DNA from 2 places in the Rhizobium sp. WCS2018Hpa-16 genome. Region 1 is predicted to be linked to the other one. Evidence: predicted binding sites of a transcription regulator. Region 1 holds the regulator's gene; the other holds the start of a gene.
The links. The regulator LexA, encoded in region 1, represses DNA repair genes until DNA is damaged. The targets are predictions, from matches to a motif close to TGTTCNNNNTGTGTTCNG.
Positions count from the first base shown of each region.

Region 1 (7,891 bases):
GCCGTTCTTGAAGAATTCCGTCGAGGCGCAATCGAGAGCCAGCGCCACGTCTTCGCCTGGCTTGTAACCAGCCTTTTCAACGGACTTCATGATGAAATCGAGTGCTTCCGGCGCGCTCTTCAGGCCCGGCGCAAAGCCGCCTTCGTCGCCCACATTGGTGTTGAAACCCTGCGCAGACAGTTCCTTCTTCAGAACGTGGAAGATTTCAGCGCCGATACGCACCGCGTCACGGATATTTTCCGCGCCGACTGGCATGATCATGAATTCCTGAAAGTCGATTGGGTTATCGGCATGCGCGCCACCATTGATGATATTCATCATAGGAACTGGCAGCAGATGCGCGTTCGGGCCACCAACGTAACGATAGAGTGGCAGGCCCGTGGTTTCAGCAGCAGCCTTAGCAACAGCCAGCGAAACGCCGAGGATGGCATTGGCACCGAGGCGCGATTTGTTCGGAGTACCGTCGAGTTCGATCAGTGTCTGGTCGACATGGATCTGGCTCTCGGCATCGAAACCGCCCAGCGCATCGAAGATTTCCGTGTTGACGGCTTCGACTGCCTTCTCGACGCCCTTACCGAGGTAACGCTTGCCGCCATCGCGCAGCTCTACGGCTTCATGCGCGCCGGTGGATGCGCCCGATGGAACCGCTGCGCGGCCGAAAGAGCCGTCTTCAAGATAGACATCTACCTCAACGGTCGGGTTGCCGCGGCTGTCGAGAATTTCGCGTGCGATAATGTCGGTAATGGCTGTCATGATCTCTCCCTTAGGATTGGAACAGTGTTTTTCAGGTGCATGTCTTAAAGCGCATGAGGGAAGCTGTGAAGAAGTTTCAGATTCCGGCATGCGATAAAAACACGTCGCCAGAGCGGCGAGTCGTTTGGTATTCGTCTTCCGCTGTAGCCGATGCGGAAGAAATTACAATGACAAGCCCCGTCCTGCGCGATGGTTTCCATCGACGCCTCTCGGCGCCGAAATATCAGGCGGATTTGGTGATATTGTCGAAAGCCAGAAGTTTTTCGAGAAGCTTCGGCATATCTTTCAGGTGAACCATGTTGGGGCCATCGGACGGCGCATTATCAGGGTCCTCATGCGTCTCTATGAAAAGACCGGCAACACCAACGGCCACCGCCGCGCGTGCCAATGTTTCCACGAACTCGCGTTGACCACCTGTCGAGCCACCCTGCCCGCCGGGCTGCTGAACGGAATGGGTCGCATCGAATATAACTGGCGCACCGAGCGATGCCATGATTGGCAGTGAGCGCATATCCGACACAAGCGTATTGTAGCCGAAGGATGCACCACGCTCGCACAGCAGCACATTGGAGTTGCCGCTGTCATTTAGCTTGGCCAGCACGTTCTTCATGTCCCAGGGTGCCAGAAACTGGCCCTTCTTGACGTTGATCACTCGGCCGGTCTTTGCAGCAGCCACCAGCAGGTCCGTCTGACGGCTGAGAAATGCCGGAATCTGCAGAATATCTATGACGGGCGCAACAATGGCGCACTGCTCTTCTGTGTGAATATCCGAAAGGACTGGAAAGCCGAACTGCGCCTTCAACTCGGCGAAGACTTCCAGCGCCTTGTCGATGCCGATGCCGCGCTGGCCCGAAAGCGAGGTGCGGTTGGCCTTGTCGTAGGATGATTTGTAAACAAGGCCGATTCCCAGCTTGCCGCAGAGTTCGGCCAGCGTTTCGGCAATCATGAAAGCATGGTCACGGCTTTCCATCTGGCACGGACCGGCAATCAGGGAAAACCGTTCGGTGTTCGAGAAAGAGACCGCAGCAGCGCCCTCGCCGGCAATGACCTTCAGATTGTTCGTCGCACTCATGGTTTTCCCTTGGAACAAATGAAACAGTGCACGGGCATCACGCCCGATCTTGGCAACGCATGTAGCAGTAAGCCGACAGCGAGTCACGGTATAGGAGCGGTATTCGGCGGGATTGTGGGCAACGCTGAAACTCGTTTGTACTTTCACTGAGTTTTAAGGGATTGCAGAACACATATGGAACAGATAGTGTTCGTTCTGTATTTGTTTCCCGAATCTCCGCCTCGAATCGTCAAGGGTCTCTTCATGCTCACGCGCAAACAGCAGGAACTGCTTCTATTCATTCATGAGAGAATGAAAGAGTCCGGCGTGCCACCATCTTTCGATGAAATGAAGGATGCACTGGAGCTTGCATCAAAGTCAGGCATCCATCGGTTGATCACAGCGCTTGAAGAGCGCGGCTTCATTCGCCGGCTACCGAACAGAGCCCGTGCGCTCGAGGTTATCAAGCTTCCCGAATCATATTCGCCCCCGGAAAAGCCACAGCGCGGCTTCACGCCAAGTGTTATTGAGGGCAGTCTCGGCAAAACCGCAGCTGTTGAGCAACGGCCTCAGCCATCATCTTCCAACAGCAGAAATTCTGAATCAGTCAGCGTACCGGTCATGGGACGCATTGCAGCGGGCGTGCCAATCTCCGCCATCCAGAACAACACTCATGATGTGGTCGTGCCGATGGATATGCTGGGTGCGGGTGAGCATTACGCGCTTGAGGTCAAAGGCGATTCGATGATCGAAGCCGGTATTTTTGACGGCGATACCGTCATTATCAAGGATACCAGCACCGCAAATCCCGGTGATATCATCGTGGCTCTGGTGGACGAAGAGGAGGCAACGCTTAAGCGCTTCCGTCGCAACGGCGCGTCTATCGCACTTGAAGCTGCGAACCCTGCTTATGAAACCCGCATATTTGGACCCGACAGGGTCAAGATTCAGGGAAAGCTTGTTGGTCTGATCAGGCGTTATCACTGACCAGCCTGACAGGCTCTTGCCTCGCTTTTCAGGCGCAGTCTTAACTCTGTTGACGCTCGCGGGGCCTCAAGTCACCGCGCGGTGATAGAACTTGTTAGCCGGGTATCGATTCCACTGCGATTCGGTGATTTGGAGTGGATTTTCCGTTATGTCAGCAGATACTTATGGCATGGGAATTTCGCCGTTGCGTTTGTAGCTGGTGCTTGTGAGCCGGCGTGATCGCCACGCTGGTTACGGTCATCAAATAATTTGAATGATGCCATCGCTGTGGATGGCTTTATGCAAGAAATTCTCTCGTTTACTGATAGTTTTCTCTTTTTGATCGCTGCCTTTTAGGAGCGCTGCTCATGTATCAACTTTTCATCGCCAACAAGAATTACTCGTCTTGGTCACTGCGAATCTGGGTGCTGATGCGCACGCTCGGAATTGGATTTTCCGAGCGATTCATGCGTTTCGATGACAAGGACCATGCGTTTTCGGAGTTTTCACCGACATCGAAAGTTCCATGTCTTGTGGATGGCGATCTGACCGTTTGGGAATCGCTCGCCATCACCGAGTATCTTGCGGAAAAGCATGATGGCGTATGGGCAGCGGATGCAAAGGCACGGGCCTGGTCTCGCTCTGCCGCGGCGGAGATGCATGCTGGCTTCTCCACATTGCGCAACAACCATCCCATGAGTGTTGGTCTTCGAATTAGGCCATCCTCCATATCGGACGCATTGCAGAGAGATATTTCCCGGATAGACGCCTTGTGGCAGCAAGGGCTGGCAGCCCATGGCGGTCCATTCCTGGCCGGGGCCGGGTTCACAGCTGTGGATGCGTTTTTCTGCCCGGTTGCGTTTCGGTTTCAGACCTACGGAACGGCGCTGTCTCCAGCATCGAAGCACTATATGGATCACCTCCTCTCCCTACCGGCAATGCAGGAATGGGAACAGGCGGCCCTTCTCGAACCGTGGCGCGATGATGCGCATGAGGCTGAGGCGCGGGATGTGGGGGAATGGCTTGCGGATTTGCGCGCAGTCCCGACGTGACGAGCAGCGGCGCGCTCCAAAGCACATGAGTTATGGACGGCCTGTGAGCAGGTGTTCGATATGGGCCGGAATTCCTGTATTGAAGCTTTTGTCGCGCCAGTCGTAGTGGCGGTGCTCCGTCCATGGCCGATTGTCGCTCAGCATGGCAGCCCTTGTGGTCAGGACCGGCTTTGTTGCATCGCCTAGCCATAGCTCCATCGACCCCGTGCGGCGCAAGGTTTCGTGAGTGATGAGAATGGCGCCAGAACGGCATGTGGTGAAGGGAACGCTGCGTGTCGTGACAACAATATTGGCAATATCGCAGGCCAATCCCGCGAATGCAGTGTCGAAGACTACCGCTACAGTGATGCCGATTTTGGATTTCGATACGCACCAACTGTTTTTTCGACAGGTGAATCCATCTGGTTTCAGGAGAGCCCTCTGCATCTCCTTCCGTTCTTTCGCTTTGGCTTGGTCCGTCAGCGTTGAGCGGCGTCCGGTTTGTGAGTCATCCCCAACTTCGTCGTCACTATCCGGTGACTTTTCTGCGTCAAGCATATCTGCTGGAATATGGCGCTCCGGCAGGGGCAGCGCCCTCGCCCACTGATCATAGATGAAGCCCGACGCCCGCTGCTTTGTGGTTGCCACCGCATCGTCATTCAAAAGAGCAACGAGCGACCCATCCTCGTAGATCAAAAAGTCCGGCTTGCTGCGCCATTGCTCCGCGCTCAGCAGCACAAAGCCCGCGGCAACGAAGGGTAGACCAATCAATGCAAGCCGGGTGCGTAAAAGGGCGAGCAGCAGAAAACCTGTCGTCGACACAGCGAGGAACCAGCTGTTCTGCCGTCCAATCGTCACATCCCCGCCCCAGCCTGACACCGTTGTCGCGATGTCGATGACCATTGCCATTCCATACCCCATGACCTTGATGAATGGAGCATCAAGCCCGAACGGCATCAGCAGCATGCCCATCAGCGCAAACGGCATGACAATGAGTGACATGATTGGCATCGCAGCAAGATTTGCGGCCAGCCCGTATGTTGTGATGCGGTGAAAATGTTCGATGGAATAGATTGCCGTTGAAAGTCCGCCAATGAGCGATGTCACGATAACGCCGCCAATGATGGTTGCGCATTTAAAAGCGGCGCTGAGCCACCACGGCGGATGCGCGATAACAGGGCGCTCGCGCTCGCCTCTCCACCGGCTCCAGGCTGCAAAGCCCGACACAAGAGCCAGCGTTGCTGCAAATGACATCTGGAAGCTCGGGCCCATCACCTCGTTGGGAGACAAGACGATGATGACGATGGCCGAAAGCGCAACATTTCGAACGCTGATCGATGGCCTGTCCACTAGAACCGCAACCAGCATGATCGACATCATCAGCCAGGCTCGCTCCGCAGAGACGGCGAAGCCTGATATCAGATAGTAGCAGAATGTCATGAGAAGTGCCGCAAAGGCGGAAATCTTCTTCACGGGCCAGCGTTGAGAAAAGCCGGGAAAGAAGCTGAATACGGTTCGCATGCCAACAAAGAAAATACCGGCCGCGAGCGCCATGTTGAGCCCGGAAATCGCGACGATATGCGCGAGGCCCGAGATGCGCAAAGCCTCCATCGTTTCGCCTGATATCGCACGTCTCTCATCGGTGACAATGGATGCCGCAAAGGCTCCAGCATCACCGCCGATCAGGTCGCGAATGCGGTTCGCTATGTTGCTTCTCAGCGCATAAAGCCACCGATCCGCCGCCCCTGCCCACGTGCCGCCTTGCTCCTCGCCAGCCGGATCCGTCCATATCTTCGGCGCGCAGTAGAAGAACCCGGTTGCACCAACGCCGCTGAAATAGGAGCCGAAGGCGAAATCGTTCAGCCCCGGCAGAGCCGGACCTGAAGGCGGCGACAGACGCGCCTTGCCGATAATCGACGCACCTATCGCTACCGCCTCATGACGGCTGCGAGCAACCAGTGAGACCTTTTGCGGCGCGCGCGCAAGCTGCGGGGCTGATGTCTGTTTCACCGCAACGACATATCGCCAGTTCCCCCTTGCATCCAGCTCGCGGCGCTCCACCGTTCCGGCAATCTCGGTCGTAACCGGGGTATCGAGAATGATCGTACCCGCCCGCCGAGACTGCCCATCAGCCAGCACCATGCCCAGCACCACAAGCGCCCCAGCCTTCAAAGCCATGGAAATGGGGCCAGTCCTATAAAATAGCGCGCAAACGATGATGATGGCGCATGCGGAAAGCGAAAACAGAAGCCACTGCGGCGGTGTCGTCGGCAGGCTGAACCAGAGGGCGGCTCCCGCAGCAATCAACACCGGAATGAAGAGAAATTCGTGGCGATGATTTGCCTCTTCAGCAAGGCAAATATTCAACCAGCGCCTGAAGCGCGCCATCGCACCTAGACGTAAGTCCGATTGCGCGTTTTTTGCAAGCGCGTTACCACTTGAGGTATGCAGGGGCGACAGCAAGTCATCGAGTTCTCCATGCGGAATGAATCTCGTCTGGGTCTCGCTAAAGTAATATTTTTTCGTTCTGCGTATTCAAAGCCCGGCGCCCCCTGCCGTAGCCTTTCAGTTTGCAACCCTCAAAGTATTATTGCAACCATTTGCTGAGTTAAGGAAGCATTGACCTAGAATGAAACACTCTGCCTCGGAATCGCACCATTTTGGGATATTGGCGTGTCGCAATGCACAATTTGCCGGTTGGATAGCTTGGCATCATGACTAGGATCATATAGCTAATCGGTAACGCTTAACAGGCTGATGCGTTATCCCGCATCGCCCGCATATATCGGAGGTATGGTATGACGGAATCAAGCGCTAAAGTGACCCTCGGCGATAGCACGGTCGATCTTCCTGTTCGGGAAGGCACGATCGGACCCAAGGTCGTAGATATCGGAACGCTTTACAAGAACACCGGCACCTTCACGTACGACCCCGGCTTTACGTCGACGGCCTCTTGCGAATCCAAGATCACTTACATCGATGGTGACGAAGGCGTTCTGCTTCACCGCGGCTACCCTATCGAGCAACTGGCCGAACAGGGTGACTTCCTCGAAACCTGCTATCTGCTGCTTTACGGCGAACTGCCAACAACTGCACAGAAGAAGGACTTCGATACCCGGGTTACGCGCCACACAATGGTGCATGAGCAGATGAGCCGCTTCTTCACCGGCTACCGTCGCGACGCCCACCCGATGGCTGTCATGTGCGGCACGGTCGGCGCTCTTTCGGCCTTCTATCACGACTCCACTGACATCACCGATCCGCACCAGCGCATGGTCGCGTCGCTCCGCATGATCGCGAAAATGCCGACAATTGCGGCGATGGCTTATAAGTACCACATCGGCCAGCCCTTCGTTTACCCGAAGAATGATCTGGATTACGCGTCCAACTTCCTCAACATGTGCTTTGCCGTACCATGCGAAGACTACAAGGTTGACCCAGTTCTGGCACGCGCCATGGACCGCATTTTCATCCTGCATGCCGACCATGAGCAGAACGCTTCGACCTCGACCGTGCGCCTCGCCGGCTCGTCTGGTGCAAACCCGTTCGCATGTATCGCTGCAGGTATCGCTTGCCTCTGGGGCCCTGCCCATGGCGGCGCGAACGAAGCTGCGCTCAACATGCTCAACGAAATCGGTTCGGTTGATCGCATTCCGGAATTCATCGCTCGCGCCAAGGACAAGAACGATCCGTTCCGCCTGATGGGCTTCGGCCACCGCGTTTACAAGAACTACGATCCGCGCGCCAAGATCATGCAGAAGACGATGTACGAAGTGCTGGAAGCCACCGGCAACTCGGATGATCCTATCATGCAGGTCGCGCTCGAACTGGAAAAGATCGCTCTGTCCGATCCTTATTTCGTCGAAAAGAAGCTCTACCCGAACGTCGATTTCTACTCCGGCATCACGCTGAAGGCACTCGGCTTCCCCACGACCATGTTCACAGTTCTCTTCGCGCTCGCCCGCACCGTCGGCTGGATCGCACAGTGGAACGAAATGATCGAAGACCCACAGCAGCGCATCGGTCGCCCTCGCCAGCTCTACACCGGCGAAGCAAAGCGCGATTACCTGCCAGTTTCCAAGCGCTAAGC
Region 1 covers NZ_JAVTIX010000001.1:974,336-982,226, reverse strand. The annotation lists gene eno (phosphopyruvate hydratase) at 1-753, opposite strand, end outside; gene kdsA (3-deoxy-8-phosphooctulonate synthase) at 977-1,825, opposite strand; gene lexA (transcriptional repressor LexA) at 2,069-2,791, shown strand; gene RQI55_RS04935 (glutathione S-transferase family protein) at 3,139-3,822, shown strand; gene RQI55_RS04930 (ComEC/Rec2 family competence protein) at 3,853-6,264, opposite strand; gene gltA (citrate synthase) at 6,600-7,889, shown strand.

Region 2 (7,891 bases), on a different contig from region 1:
TCTGTCTGAGCAAAAGATCAAGCAGGCCGAAACCGACGCAATCGGTGCCGTTCGTGCCGCAGCTGTTGATCTGGCGATTGCTGCGAGCGAGAAGTTGATTGCTGAGAAGATGACAGCAGCCGTGAAGACACAGCTCTTCAACACTGCTGTCAACGAAGCCAAGACGCGCCTTAACTGAGACGCCAGCGCAAGCAATTGCGTTTTGAGGTTAAGCATTCTGAAACCGCCAAGCGATTGGCGGTTTTTTTGTTTTTGAATATCGTGCGCATAGTCGGCTGAAGCGCCTCGTTGGCACGCCTTTCGTCAAACGCCAACCGGATAAACTCGCTTGAAAAAGCATGGCGCTTTGCTCCGCGCGAGCGCTGCCTTGGTTTTGTTTCCGTCAATCGCGTGATGTCGTGCACCTCTTGGGCCGGATGAAACCATTGTCTCTGAAGCCGTTGCGGCCCTTCATGGCTTTCCCGCCGCGGCGAGAGTCTGCTGCACAACCGAAGCTCGCTAGTGTTGACTCTTCATGCCGAGGGAACCTCACATGCACATGTGGGGGAGGGGGCGGCGTCGACGTTAACCCGCTAGGCCCTAGCGGAAGGCCATCACTCCACCCTCATGGGACGAAAGCTCATGCGATGGAGAGGGCAGGGGCCGTTGGCCTCGATGGCGCGCAGATGTGTCGGCGTACCGTAGCCCGCGTGGGATTCAAAACCGTAGACAGGATGCAGCAGGCCTGCTTTCTCCATCATTCGGTCACGCGTGACCTTTGCGACTATTGACGCGGCGGCGATCGAGACGGAACGGCCATCACCCTTGATCACTGCTTTTCCGAGACAGGGAATCCCCGGTGGAACGTCGCGGCCGTCCGCAAGAACGAGAGCGGGCGTGGTTTGGAGCCCCAACACAGCGCGGCGCATGGCATCGAGGCTCGCACGCAAGATGTTCATGCGGTCGATAAGGACAGGTCCCGATGAGGCGATGGACACAATCGATGTGGCGAGGATCTGCTCAAACAACACCTCACGGCGCGCCTTGGAGAGCTTTTTCGAATCATTCAAACCGTCAGGGATATTCTCGGGATCGAGAATGACAGCTGCGGCGACAACCGGGCCAGCCAGCGGGCCGCGTCCGGCTTCATCCGTACCGGCAACCGGCCATTCACCGCGCTTCTTTGCCTCAAGTTCCAGGCTGAAATCCGGGCCCTTATCGATCAAATCAAAGAGGGCAGGAGAATCGGATGCTGTGCGTTGTTTCATAGGGCGAAACTCGCACAGGCAACCGATCTCCTGCAAGCCCCCGGTCGCAGGGTGTGTACAGCAACCGACGGGGCGGAGGGGTGCTGTTTGAGGCATCATGACCTCCAGAACTCTTTCGGCGGAGTTGAAAGAGTAAAACCCTTGCGAGGCGGCAATTTACCGGGGGCACAACCCGCAGCGCAGGGCATAGACGCTGACGGGTATTCTTCAGCGATAGACCTGCTTGGTTTCCCTCTCAGGTCCAGCAATAATCAGAGCAGGGAGAGCTGCACACCGGCTCCACCCGGCGCGATGAAGAGATCGTCACGGAGCTGGATGCCGCGCCGGATCAGGCCGAGCCTTTTGGTCGTCATCTCAAATCGCCGTCCAATCTGCCAGGCATAGGGACCGGCACCCTTCATCCGCTTGCCAAATTCAGCATCGTAATCCTTGCCGTCACGCATCGAGCGCACCAGCGACATGACGTGCTGATAGCGGTGCGGATAGTTTCTGAGTAGCCATTCGCGAAACAGCGGGCTCACCTCCAGCGGCAGGCGCAGGAGAACATAGGACGCTTCCGTTGCCCCGGCCGCCTTTCCAGCCTCCAGCACCCGTTCGATTTCATGGTCGTTCAGGGCCGGGATGACGGGTGCCATCATTACGGCCACAGGAATGCCAGCCTCTGTCAGCGTCTTGATCGCCTCCAGACGCTTGGTCGGTGTCGATGCGCGTGGCTCCATGCTGCGGGCAAGCTTGCGGTCGAGGGTGGTGACGGAAATGCCGACCTTCACCAGGCCCTTGGCGGCCATCGGTGCGAGAATGTCGATGTCACGGGTAATCAGGCCGGACTTGGTGACAATAGCAACCGGATGCTCGGCCTTCGCCAGCACTTCGAGGATCTGGCGCATGATGCGCCATTCCCGCTCGATCGGCTGGTAAGGATCGGTATTGGTGCCGATGGCGATGACGCGTGCCTTGTATCCCGGTTTGCCGAGCTCTCGTTCTAGAAGTTTCGCAGCGTCCGGCTTGGCAAACAGCTTTGCCTCGAAATCCAGCCCTGCCGACAGCCCCATATAGCTGTGCGAGGGTCTGGCGAAACAGTAGATGCAGCCATGTTCGCAGCCACGGTAAGGATTGATGGAGCGATCAAAGGGAATGTCCGGCGAATCATTGCGCGTGATGATGCTGCGTGGCTTTTCGACCTGAACCTCAGTGCGAAACTCCGGCAGTTCCTCGATGATCTGCCAGCCGTCATCCACGGCCTCGTGCTGCAAGGTCTCGAAACGTCCGCCCGGATTGATACCCGCCCCACGCCCGCGCCGACGGTCGATCTCGATCCGTAGACCCGATGCGTCGGCCAGAGCATTGGCAATATCTGGCGTATGGCCCGGCTGAAAAGCAGCCTGCCCCGAAAGCACATGTTGTCTCATCTGGATACTCCTGACCGGGCGAACCGGCTTGGTGGATGACCTGATTCATAAAGCAGGAAGGAGAACAAGACAAGAACAAAATACCGAAAGACTCGATAGCAATTTGCTCTGCCTTGCGTTAAAAATTTTAATGAGGAAATCAGATCGTGTTTCCGAAGCTGGGGATTACAAGCTTGCCTAAGACATGCTGACAGTCATTATGGAATGCCGGGATCAGGAGCCGGAACTTGCGCATACCTTGTCCACGCTTGTTTCCGGTGCGGTGGAGGGGCTGGTGAGCGACGTGATCATCCTTGATCATGGCTCGACGGACGGCTCGTCTCGCGTGGCGGAGGCGGCAGGTTGCCGGTTTGAAACAGACTGGGATATGGGCCAGATCATAGCGTCGGCGCGCGGTGAATGGATTTTGCTGATGGAACCCGGCAGCCGCCCACAAAGCGGCTGGATTGAGGACATTATGGAATATACGGCGCTGAACACGCGCCCCGCCAGATTTGCGCCATCCCGCCACTACCGTCCATCATTGCTATCACGCCTTACGCATCGCCGCCGCCTGCTGGAGTACGGTCTGCTACTGAGGAAGGCGGATGCTCTGGCGATGACGCAATCCAGCGGAAGGCTGGGTCGCATCGGACTGGATATTTTCCTGAAGGGACAGAAGGCGAGGCGTCTGAGCGCAGAACTCATTCCAGCCTGGGCTTTGCGCAGAGCGTCCTAGCAGACGTTTTTTCTAAGCGCCGCTTCAAATGCTCGTCCAGGCGCGGCATGATTTCCACGAAATTGCAGGGCATGTGGCGGTAGTCCAATTGCGCTTTCAAGATGCCATCCCACGCGTCCTTGCAGGCACCGGGAGAACCCGGCAGGACGAAAATGAAAGTGGCATTGGCAAGTCCGGCTGTTGCGCGTGACTGGATGGTGGATGTGCCGATCTTGTCATAGGAAATGCGGTGGAAGACCTCGGAAAAGCCGTCCATACGCTTTTCAAACAGGGGCTCCAGCGCCTCTGGCGTGACATCGCGCCCGGTAAAGCCGGTCCCGCCAGTGGTAATCACGACATCAATCGCGTCGGATAGAGTCCAGCTGCGTACCTGGTCAAGAATGGCGACCTTGTCATCCGGCACAATGGCACGGTCCACAAGCATATGGCCAGCATCAACGATGCGGGCGGCCAGCGTGTCGCCGGATTTGTCGTCTGCCAGCGTGCGCGTGTCGGAAACGGTCAAAACCGCGATGCCAACCGGTATAAAAGCTCTTTCAGCATTCATCTCGAAGTCCACCTATGGTTTTTGTTGCCTGAATATACCAGTCGGGACGCTTTTGGCGAAGGCTTGCCATGGCCGAAGTTGCGTCCGCCATTGTTTCAAAGATCCCGAAACATGTCGCGCCAGAGCCTGACATGCGCACTAGCGCTGCACCCGCGTCAGAAAGCAAAGTCTGTGCAGCGCCGATCTCTGGCAGAACCTCACGCGCAGGTGTCTCAAGATCGTTGCGGCACTGTCTGATAAAATCCATCCAGTCGAGGTTGGAGCGGTCGCAAAGCGGCGGATTGGTCTTGGTCGTCAGCCGCTTGAAAATCTCCGGTGTCGAAACACCCTTGAGAGGATTGACGAGCACCAGATGCAGCATGGGCATGTCGCCAACGGCTTCGATCCTCTCGCCAATACCGCGCGCGATCAGCGGCTGCCTGGAAAGACACATCGGCACGTCAGCGCCCAGTTTCAGGCCGATCTCATCCAGCTTGACGGTTGAAGCCGCGATATTCCAGTGGCGGCACAGGCCCCGCAAGGTGGCGGCCGCATCGGCAGATCCGCCGCCAATGCCCGAGGAAACCGGAAGGTTTTTCTCAAGATGGATCGTGACAGGTCGTGGCTGAGGCCCAACAGCTTCGCGCAACAGATCACGCGCCTTCAACACCAGATTGGTGCCCGCATTCTCTTGCTGCAGAACGCTCGCGAAGGGGCCGGTCAGCGAAAAGCTATCCTGTTCTGTATCCTCGATGCTGATCACGTCGCCCGCTTGCGTGAACACAACAAGCGTTTCCAGCAGGTGATAGCCATCTGTGCGCTGGCCTGTGACATGCAAAGCGAGGTTGATCTTGGCGGGAGCGGCCTCCGTCGTTCGGACCGCTCCTTGAGTGTCAGGCGAGGACATGAAGGATCAGGATTTCTTGTCCGGCGCTGGCGCAGGCGCGACAGGCGGCAGAGGCGCCTGATCTTTCTTGGCCGTATTCTGCGCATCCTTTTCCAGCGGCGGCAGGCCGTTAGCGATTTTTTCCTTCACCTTGGACTTGTCCACCTCTTCGCTTTCGCCGATGAGCGCGCGGTTCCACTGATAGACAGCCTCGATCTTGCGGCCAACGCGCCAATAGGCATCGCCAAGATGGTCGTTGATCGTGGGATCGCCAGCGCGCAGCTCGATGGCGCGTTCCAGCTCCTCGACAGCCTCATCGAAAGCACCCAGTCGGAAATGCGCCCAGCCTAGAGAATCGACGATGTAGCCGTCATTTGGGCGAAGCTCCACGGCCCGGCGGATCATGCCGATTGCCTGATCGAGGTTCATATTCTTGTCGACCCACGAATAGCCAAGATAGTTCAGCACCTGCGGCTGCTCCGGGTTAAGCTCCAGAGCGCGCTTGAAATTCGGCTCTGCCTTGTCCCACTGCTTCAAACGCTCATAGGCGATGGCGCGCTGGAAGAAGATCGTCCAGTCGGATTTCTTCGGGACAGCGCCGATGACCTCGACAGCCTTGTCATAATTAGCCGCCATGGCCTTGTAGTCCTTGGCATCTGAAAGCACCGAGCCATAGGCAAGATAGGAGCGAATATCGCTTGGATCCGAATCGAGCAGGGATTTGAGGTGTTTGCGCGCTTCTTCGACCTTGTCCGTCTGCGCCAGCGTCAGGCCAAGTTGCAGCTCGGAAATGCGGTGCATCGGTGAATCCAGAGGCACTTCGCGGTAGAAGGCAATGGCGCGGTCCGGCTGCTTCTGTGCTTCAGCCAGTCCGCCGAGCAGAATCAGAGTGTCTGCACTTTTGGGGTCGAGAGCGCGTGAGGTCTGAAGATAGAGCGTGACAATTTCTTCGGCCCCTTCGCGGTTCAAGGCACCGGCAATGGAGAACATCACAGCTGCCGCGCCCTCGATGGGGGTCTGCACCTGCTGCTGTGGCTTCTCGCCTCTTTCGATGCTTTCGCGCAGCGCCTTCAAAGGCGCGTAGTTCGGCGCAAAAGTATCGCCGACAGCGATGGTATCGAGCGCCTTCTGCTTGTTGCCGACATTGGCTTCCAGCCGTGCCAGCGCCATCACGGCGCGCATATAGGTGTCGGTCGCTGTTGCGCCGCCCTCACGGTCTGCCACTGCGTCGTTCAGGCTCTTGCGCGCTGCTTCCATGTTTCCTGCCACCAGTGCAATCGCGCCAGCGTGGTATTTCTGGAAAATGGAAATCCAGCCCGGTCCCTTCATGCCATTGACGAGCGCGAGCGCTTCCTTGCTCTTGCCGGCACCAGCGCGGGCCCAGGCCGTCAACAGCGTGTTGACCATGCGGTCCAGATCATTGGGGCCGGTGTATTTCAGGACCTTTTCCGCGCCGGAAAATTCCTTGTCCTTGATGGCGGCAAGCGCACGAATGATGGTTGTGACGCGCTCTACCGACGAATCGCCCTTCAGGCTGTCGGCAATTTTTGCGCCAGCGTCGAAATCGCCGCTCAGCAATTGCGCGATCATCAGGCGCTGGCGTATCTCCACATTGGCGGTGTCGAACTCCAGGGCCTTTTGATAGAGCGTGATAGCGGTCTTGAAATCCTGATCCACATCCGCCGTGCGAGCCGCCAGAAACGCACCGGAGAAGGTGTTGACCTTTGCGGGATCAAACGTAACGGTCTCGGCCACCTTGTCTGCAGGCTTCGTCTCGGCAAAAGCAGGCGAACCCGCGCCGATGGAAAGGCCGGCAATAAAGGCCGCGCCGCAGAGAAGACGAAATGCTGGGTTGCGCCGCATAAAGGAACCTTTGCTTTTGTGCATCTGCACCGAAAAATCAGTCTGCTACATGAGAGCGCGGGCAAAGTGGTTGCACCTGAACGCCTTCATGCTTCAACTGGACCGTGACGTCTGAACCGAAAACGATTCAGACGGTCACATACCTCGTCACGATAGAATGGCTTTTTTGGAGCACGCCTGCAAGAAATTCTGCCCGAGCACCAAGATTTGTGAAACCGCAACGAACGCAACCACCGACTGTGATACGCCGCGCCTGAACAACTCCACCCAGCCAGGAACCTAGTTGACGCGCTGGATGCAGAAGTCGATCACTTCCATCAGCGCCTTTTTCCATGGGCTCTGTGGCAGCGGCGCAAGCGCATCGCGGGCAATTGTGCCATAATGGTTGGCGCGGGCGATGGTGTCGGTCAGGCCGTTGTATTTCTTGATGAGGCCGAGGGCCGTTTCCAGATTTTCATCCGTGCTCTCGCCGTTCTCAATGGCGCGCTTCCAGAACGCACGCTCTTCCGCTGTGCCGCGACGATAGGAGAGAATCACCGGCAGCGTGATCTTGCCCTCGCGGAAGTCATCACCCGTATTCTTGCCCAGCTCGTCGGCTTTCCCACCATAATCCAGCACGTCGTCCACCAACTGGAAGGCGAGGCCAAGGTTCATGCCGTAGGATTTCAGCGCGCTGCGGGTTGCCTTGTCCGTCTTGGCAACAATGGGTCCAACCTCTGCCGCCGCTGCGAAAAGGGCTGCGGTCTTGGCGCGTATGACCTGTAGATAGTCATCCTCGGTCGTTTCCATATTTTTTGCGACGGAAAGCTGCAGAACTTCACCTTCGGCAATGACAGAGGCTGCGGTGGAAAGCACATCCAGCGCATCCAGCGAGCCGACTTCCACCATCATGCGGAAGGCCTGACCAAGCAGGAAGTCACCGACGAGAACGCTGGCCTGATTGCCCCAGATGGTGCGTGCCGTTGATTTTCCGCGGCGCAGATCGCTTTCATCCACCACATCGTCATGCAGGAGCGTGGCGGTGTGCATGAATTCGACGCTGGTGGCCAGTTTGATGTGGTGGTCACCCTGATAGTCGAACATCGCAGCGGAGGCGAGTGTCAGCATCGGCCGCAGACGCTTGCCACCGGATGAGATCAGGTGATTGGCCACTTCGGGAATCATCTGGACATCTGAACCGGCCTTGGAAAGAATAAGCTGGTTCACTCTTTCCATGTCTGCCCGTGTCAGGTCGACAAGCGG
Region 2 covers NZ_JAVTIX010000002.1:603,308-611,198, forward strand. The annotation lists gene RQI55_RS08995 (F0F1 ATP synthase subunit B) at 1-178, shown strand, start outside; gene RQI55_RS09000 (ribonuclease HII) at 594-1,247, opposite strand; gene RQI55_RS09005 (PA0069 family radical SAM protein) at 1,499-2,656, opposite strand; gene RQI55_RS09010 (glycosyltransferase family 2 protein) at 2,841-3,374, shown strand; gene moaB (molybdenum cofactor biosynthesis protein B) at 3,340-3,921, opposite strand; gene RQI55_RS09020 (4-(cytidine 5'-diphospho)-2-C-methyl-D-erythritol kinase) at 3,911-4,807, opposite strand; gene RQI55_RS09025 (tetratricopeptide repeat protein) at 4,814-6,649, opposite strand; gene RQI55_RS09030 (polyprenyl synthetase family protein) at 6,929-7,891, opposite strand, start outside.
Region 2: a site for LexA is predicted at 2,717-2,734, ahead of RQI55_RS09005 (PA0069 family radical SAM protein). Genes of this name have one in related genera too.